3 regions of the Sphingobium sp. TomMM7A genome follow, and region 2 is predicted to be linked to each of the others. Evidence: predicted binding sites of a transcription regulator. Region 2 holds the regulator's gene; each other region holds the start of a gene.
What was found. The regulator LexA, encoded in region 2, represses DNA repair genes until DNA is damaged. The targets are predictions, from matches to a motif close to GTTCCNCNCTTGTTCT.

Region 1 (2,266 bases), 580 kb from region 2:
CCGCTCTCCTGATCCAGCTCCAGCGCCTCGACCGGCAAGCGGCGCAGCGCGGCCTCCTCATCAGGCGCTGGCCCTGCGGAAAAACGGCACAGCGCATGCGCGCCCTCCGGCGTGCCCGCTACTGCATGACGCACCTCCATGCCGTGCCGCTCGAACCGGTCCACCGCCTCGCGCGCCAGTGTTTCCTCCCCGCCCCACAGATGCGCGCAGCCAGTAATGTCCAGCATCAGCCCATGCGGCGGATCGATCGCGACCGCAGGCGTATAGCGAGCGCACCCATCGCACAGCCGTTCCAGCCAATCCTGATCGGCATGATGATCGGCCTCGAAGCTGACAAGGTCAGGCTCTTGCGCCCGCGCATCGGCCAGGGTCATGCCCGCATTCAGGCCCAACGCCAGCGCATCGGCATCCGGTGTCACAAGACGCATGGCCCCGCGCACGGCCTCCACGATGGCGACCGGCGCGGCGCCGGCCTGCGCTTGCCACAGGTCAGGCCGCGCGATGCGCAGCCGATCGACCGGCAGGAAGGGGAACCACAGCGCCAGGTAGCGCCGCCTCGTCAGCGCGTCCTCCGCTTGCCCATCCATGCTCATGGCGTTCATCGCACTCTTCTCCAAAATCTCCCCGCTCGGCATTCCACACCATTCGCCACGTCATGCCGTCTGCCCCCGAACGGCGGCGCAACAGGTGGAGCGAAAAGGCGCTCATGCCCGGCGCATTGCCCGGCAACGGCACGGATGGGGCAGCCTCCACCCGCCACCGCGTCTCCGCCGCGCTCGGAACCGGATCGCCACCAATCCGCAGCACGAAGGCGGTAACCCCCGACGTCTCCGCCGCCAGCGCCAGACGGCGGCTCGCGGTCAAGTCCAGCAGCGGCGCGCGCCCGCGCAATTCGATGACCAGCGCGCCCAGCGCCGGGCATCGCAACGCATCGACCGCCGCGCGCAGCAGCAGCGCCTCATCCTTCATCACGCCGATCAGCAAATGGGCTGGATCTATTCCAAGCGCGGAAAGCCCCGGGCCATAAGGTTGTCCCGCCGTTCCATCTGGAAGGCGCAACCAGAACAGAGGAGCCTCACGCGCCGCAAGATGGGCAAGGATCAGGGAAAGACCGGCAGTGGCGCCCTCATCTTCAGCATTCCCGAACAATTCATGCACCCGACCCCTGGCAAGGCCACCCTGCAATGCCTGATCAAAAGCCGCATGTCCGGTCGCAATACGCGCATCTGTTTTGACGGCCGGAATCCCTTCCAGTGATGCAATGTGCCGCCTGAGGGCTGCAAGCCTGTTCACCGAATCCACCATAGAATGTTCTCTATATGTTCTTTTCGGCGATAGCGCACCCCCTGTCAATCAACTTGGCTGCCATCAGAAAAAAGGGAGGATGGTTTCAGCTTCTTACACACATTGGCCATCATCCGGAAAAGTTTCACACCCGGCTTTCTGCCAAGCTAATCTGTGTTGATGGACACGCCCCACATCGCTTCGCTGGCTCATGCGCCCTTCATTCTGGCGCGCCGTATCGCTTCGGCTCGCAGCCTGCGTCTTGTTTCCAGCGCTGCGACTGCGCTCCTCGCCTCCTACCCGAAGTCGGGCAGGACCTGGCTCAGGTTTATCCTGGCGCAATATTTCCTCGCGTCGCGTGCATATCCGCCCATTACGACCCAGAGCATGTTCACCTTTGCTCCCAATTTCGACTTGGATCCGGTGCGCGGCATACCGGCCTTTGTCCGGAGATCAGAGGAGGCCTCTTTCCCCCTGATCCCTTCCACTCATCTGCGCTTCAAACCAACCCTGCCCGGCCGCCTTCCCATCATATTCCTGATCCGGGATCCGCGGGCCGTACTCATTTCCGACTATCACCATGTGACTCGGCACAAGATGTCGTTTCAAGGCAGCGTTGATGATTTTCTCATGGATGAGAATAGGGGCCTGCCGCACTATATTAAATATATGAATAGCTGGGCCAATGGCCTCGAACGGCATGATCATCACATCATATATTATGAGGATCTACTGCTTCAAACGGAGGTAGAAGTCGAAACGATGCTCAGTTTTCTGGATGAGCCGGTCAATAGCCGTGCTCTTGGATATGCGGTGGAAAACTCATCCTTCGAAAAGCTCAAGGCACTGGAACTCGCCCAGGGCATTCCCGGCCATGAATATGACAGATCGGATTCAGATGCCCTGCGGATCAGAAAGGGGCAATCCGACAGCTTCCGGCAGGAGCTGACGATAGAGCAGCAGAAATTCATCGAGGATAGCT
Region 2 (2,266 bases):
TGGAGCGCCCACGCCCTCTGGCCGCTTGCCGTCCTCCAACGCGCCCATGCTTGCGGCCATGCTAGGCCAGGCAGGCGCGGAGGTGATCGACGTCGGCATCGTTCCCGACGATCTCGACGCAATGGTCCGATCGCTCAAAGAAGCCGCCGGGGCCGACATCATCGTCTCGACCGGAGGTGCCTCGGTCGGCGATCACGACTTGGTGAGGCCAGCTTTCCAGGCGGCAGGCGGCACTCTGGATTTCTGGAAGATTCGCATGCGACCCGGCAAGCCGCTCATGGCGGGAACGCTGGGCGACGCCCTATTCCTCGGCCTCCCAGGCAATCCCGTATCCGCCTTCGTGACCGCAACGCTGTTCCTGCTGCCGCTCGTCCGGCACATGGCCGGAGCCGCCAGCCCGCTCCCGCGTACAATGATCGCGGAACTCGCCGCCCCACTTCCTGCGACCGGAGAGCGCGACGACTATCTTCGCGCCTACCTTACCGGCGCTGGTTTGGTCTCTGTCACCTCGCAAGACAGCGCCGCCACCGCAGCATTGGCTCAAGCGGACTGCCTGATCCTTCGCCCTGCCAATTCCCACCCCGCTGCCACAGGCGACCAAGTAACCATCGTGCCGCTCTGACAATGAGAAAGGGGCCGCAAAGCGGCCCCTCCCCGTGATCCAATCGAACGTAGATCAGCGCTGCTGCTTGCTGTGATCGCTCTTGTCCTTGCGGCTTTCGCCCATTTGACCCTGGCGATTTTCCTGCTGCTGCTGACGCCCGCCCTGGCTTGAGCGGTCACCACCTTGCTGGCGGCGCTGTTTGTCCTGATCGTTCTGGTTCGCCATCTTACTCTCCTATTCACCCTCTTTGGGAAGGCCGCTACTGAACGGCTGTGACGCAGGTCCGTTCCTTTCGTTACGCTTGGCGTAACCCTGCTTGACTTGCCTCCTTACGTTTCCTATGCGTTCTCCATCCGTTCCATGGAGGATAAGTCGGCATGCTGACGCCCAAGCAACAGGAATTGCTCAGCTTCATTCAAACTCGGCTCGAGGAAGGCGGGGTTTCGCCTTCGTTTGAGGAGATGAAGGAAGCGCTCGATCTTCGATCGAAATCCGGGATTCACCGGTTGATTAATGCGCTGGAAGAACGCGGATTCATCCGCCGCCTGCCAAATCGGGCACGAGCACTGGAGGTTTTGAAACTTCCTGAAGCGATGCATCGCGCGCCTAAGGTCGCATCAACACCCAAGCCGCAACTATCGGCCAAGCCCCCGGTCGCAGCCAATGACGTGATCGACATCCCCCTTCACGGGCGGATTGCAGCAGGCGTTCCGATCGAAGCCATGGAAGGACAGAATATGCTGTCCGTTCCTGCGGCTCTACTGGGTGCCGGAGACCATTATGCTCTTGAGGTTTCGGGCGATTCGATGATCGATGCGGGCATCCTCGACGGTGACTTTGCACTGATCCAGCGCACTGAAGTCGCGCGCGAGGGACAAATCGTGGTCGCACTGATCGAGGATAGCGAGGCGACGCTGAAATATTATCATCGCCAGGGACCTAAGGTCAGGCTCGATCCGGCCAACAATGCTTATGAGCCGCAAATCTACGATTCGCAGCAGGTGCGCATTCAGGGAAAGCTGGCTGGTCTGCTCCGGCGGTACAACTGATCGGATCGGCGGCGCGACGGTAAATAGAAAGGGCGGGCGACCCACGGATGTGCGTCGCCCACTGTTTTCCCGGTTCGCACGGTTCCTCCATCAAGATCGATCGCCAGCCCGCCGGTATGTGCCAACAACCGCCGGTCGGCTTTCAGCCAGCGGGGCCGACACCATGGCGGCAGGCGGCGGTCAGCGATAACGATGTCGGCGCGCGCGCAATCGCGTGCCAGGATGTCCTTGGGTACGACAACCCCGCTTCTCGTCACCAATAGCTGCCATATGCGCCCTCCTCCGGTTAGGGCCACCATGCACAGATCCATGGAACAACGCGCCTCAGGCAGGTCTGCAAGAGCGCCCAGTGGACCTCCATAGCCTGCACTCTCTGCGATCATATCGCGGACAAAATCTCCGGCCCGTTCGCGCAGAAGAGCCATGTCGCCGTCCTGCCCCCGGACGGCCACATGGCGCCCATCCGCGGTCACCAGAATGTCGGGAGGCGAACTCATCACGATGATGGCCATCCCCAGCGTCACGGGGACCATTCCCGCCCATCGCCAAGCGCTTCGCCACAGCAGGCACCAAAGGCCGCCCAGCACGATGATCCCGAAAATCAGGTTGGACA
Region 3 (2,266 bases), 380 kb from region 2:
ACGGACATGAACCTGGCAGACTGCGCAAGCTGCGGCCTCCGCGCCGCTTGTGGCCTATCGGGCATTTTGAAGGCCGCAACTACGGCTTTTCTGGCCGTGCTCGACCAGCACAGCTTGGCGGACGCCGCCAAAGACAGAACCGGGCTGGCGGCGCTTATTGCCGCCCTGCCCGGCGCCGTCTCTCCGGTCAGCGATGCCTGCGCGCCATCTTCTTCGAACGCGGTGCCTCGCCGGGATTGATGCAGCTATCCTGTACCGTGCGACTGCATAGCGGATAGTCTTTACCGCCCGCAGGCGGAGGGGTCATGTTGCCGCCAACGGTCACCGGATTAGCCGAACTGCCCACAGGCGCGGCAGGGTCCTTGGGCATCCCCGGCGTTGCGGGCATCATGCCGGTGTCAGCTGGGACCTCTCCAGTCGGCTGACCAGCATTAGGATCTGCCGCTGTCGCAGGACTCGCAGGCGTAGCAGGATCCGTCGGCATGCTATCAGTGGCTGGGGGTTGGGCCGTATTGTCCGGCACACCCTGAGCGATCGCAATGCCAGTAGCGCCGGTGGAAAAAGCCAGCATGGCGGCACCCGCAAGCATGATCGATTTCATGGGTAATCCTTTCCTGTTCATCACCCCGTTCTGCCTCTTGGCGGGTAGAGAACCAGATCGGTGACGCACGCGTTCCGATATCGGCGACGAACTGTGGCTCTGCTGCTATCAGGCGAAGGACGGCTATCTATCAGCAGAACGTTCAAGCTTTGAATTGCATGCTTTCCATCGTTAGAGCCGCTTGGCCTCCTTGATCTAATGACACCACGAGAGGCCCCAGGGATATCGAAGGTAGAACACAGTGGCCTTCGCCCTTGCATGATTCCTCTTTTGTTCTCATAGATTGCCATCAATCGCACGCGACCAAGCCCTTGCTCCCTCTATCCCTGCGCCCTAGTTGTTGACCATGACCCTCCCTGCTCCCTCGCCTGATGATCCGCCCTATCTTCAGGGCCTCAATGAGCCCCAACGGGAAGCCGTCCTCACTGTCGAGGGTCCGGTTCTTGTTCTGGCGGGTGCCGGAACTGGCAAGACGGCTGCACTGACCGCACGACTGGCGCATCTCATAGCTACGCGTCGCGCTTATCCGTCGGAAATCCTGGCGGTCACCTTTACTAACAAGGCTGCGCGTGAAATGCGCGAGCGTGTCGGACGTATGATCGGTCCGGCAGTGGAAGGCATGCCATGGCTCGGCACATTTCACGCCATTGCAGCTAAAATACTTCGCAGACATGCCGAATTGGTCGGGCTGCAATCCAACTTCACCATTCTTGATACCGATGATCAGCTTCGGCTGATGAAGCAGCTGATCCAGGCTGAGGGGATTGATGAAAAGCGCTGGCCAGCGCGGCAGCTGGGTGGCTTGATTGATCAGTGGAAGAATAAGGGGCTGACGCCTGACGAAATCAGCGCGGGAGATAGGGAATCTTACGCAAACGGACGCGGGCAGAAATTATATTCTGCCTATCAGGCCCGCCTTCGCGATGTGAATGCCTGCGACTTCGGCGACTTGCTGCTCCATGTGCTCACCATATTGAAGCGCCACCGGGATGTGCTCGAAAGCTATCAACAGCGGTTCCGCTATATCATGGTGGACGAGTATCAGGACACCAACAGCAGCCAGTATCTCTGGCTCCGTCTGCTCGCTCAGCAGCGAAAGAATATTTGCTGCGTGGGTGATGACGACCAATCCATCTATTCGTGGCGGGGCGCGGAAGTCGCCAACATCCTCCGATTTGAAAAGGACTTCCCGGGCGCCAAGATTGTCCGCCTGGAGCAGAATTACCGATCCACGCCTCACATCCTGGGCGCCGCCTCCGGTGTGATCGCCGAAAACGGCAACAGGCTAGGCAAGACGCTGTGGACCGACATCGACATCGGTGAAAAAGTCCGCGTCATCGGCGTTTGGGACGGGCCAGAAGAGGCTCGCCGCGTCGGCGACGAAATCGAGGCGATCGAGCGCTCGGGTCGATCGTTGGAAGAGGTGGCCATCCTTGTCCGCGCGCAGCACCAGACCCGCGAATTTGAAGATCGATTCATTCAGATCGGCCTTGCATATAGGATCGTAGGCGGCTTCCGCTTCTATGAGCGGGCCGAAATACGCGACGCGCTTGCCTATCTTCGCCTCGTCAACCAACCGGCCGACGACCTGGCATTTGAGCGGATCGTTAATGTTCCCAAGCGCGGTTTAGGTGACAAGGCCGTGGAGAAGCTCCACCGCCTCGC

Region 1: a site for LexA is predicted at 1,311-1,326, ahead of ACZ5ZH_RS12420 (ImuA family protein). Genes of this name have one in related genera too.
Region 3: a site for LexA is predicted at 863-878, ahead of ACZ5ZH_RS04440 (ATP-dependent helicase). Genes of this name have one in related genera too.

The regions. Positions count from the first base shown of each region.
Region 1 covers NZ_AP027311.1:2,483,941-2,486,206, reverse strand. The annotation lists gene ACZ5ZH_RS12425 (Y-family DNA polymerase) at 1-593, opposite strand, end outside; gene ACZ5ZH_RS12420 (ImuA family protein) at 490-1,305, opposite strand; gene ACZ5ZH_RS12415 (sulfotransferase domain-containing protein) at 1,465-2,266, shown strand, end outside.
Region 2 covers NZ_AP027311.1:481,397-483,662, reverse strand. The annotation lists gene ACZ5ZH_RS02550 (molybdopterin molybdotransferase MoeA) at 1-622, shown strand, start outside; gene ACZ5ZH_RS02545 (hypothetical protein) at 677-829, opposite strand; gene lexA (transcriptional repressor LexA) at 982-1,653, shown strand; gene ACZ5ZH_RS02535 (ComEC/Rec2 family competence protein) at 1,614-2,266, opposite strand, start outside.
Region 3 covers NZ_AP027311.1:857,354-859,619, reverse strand. The annotation lists gene ACZ5ZH_RS04450 (Rrf2 family transcriptional regulator) at 1-240, shown strand, start outside; gene ACZ5ZH_RS04445 (Fe-S oxidoreductase) at 188-601, opposite strand; gene ACZ5ZH_RS04440 (ATP-dependent helicase) at 948-2,266, shown strand, end outside.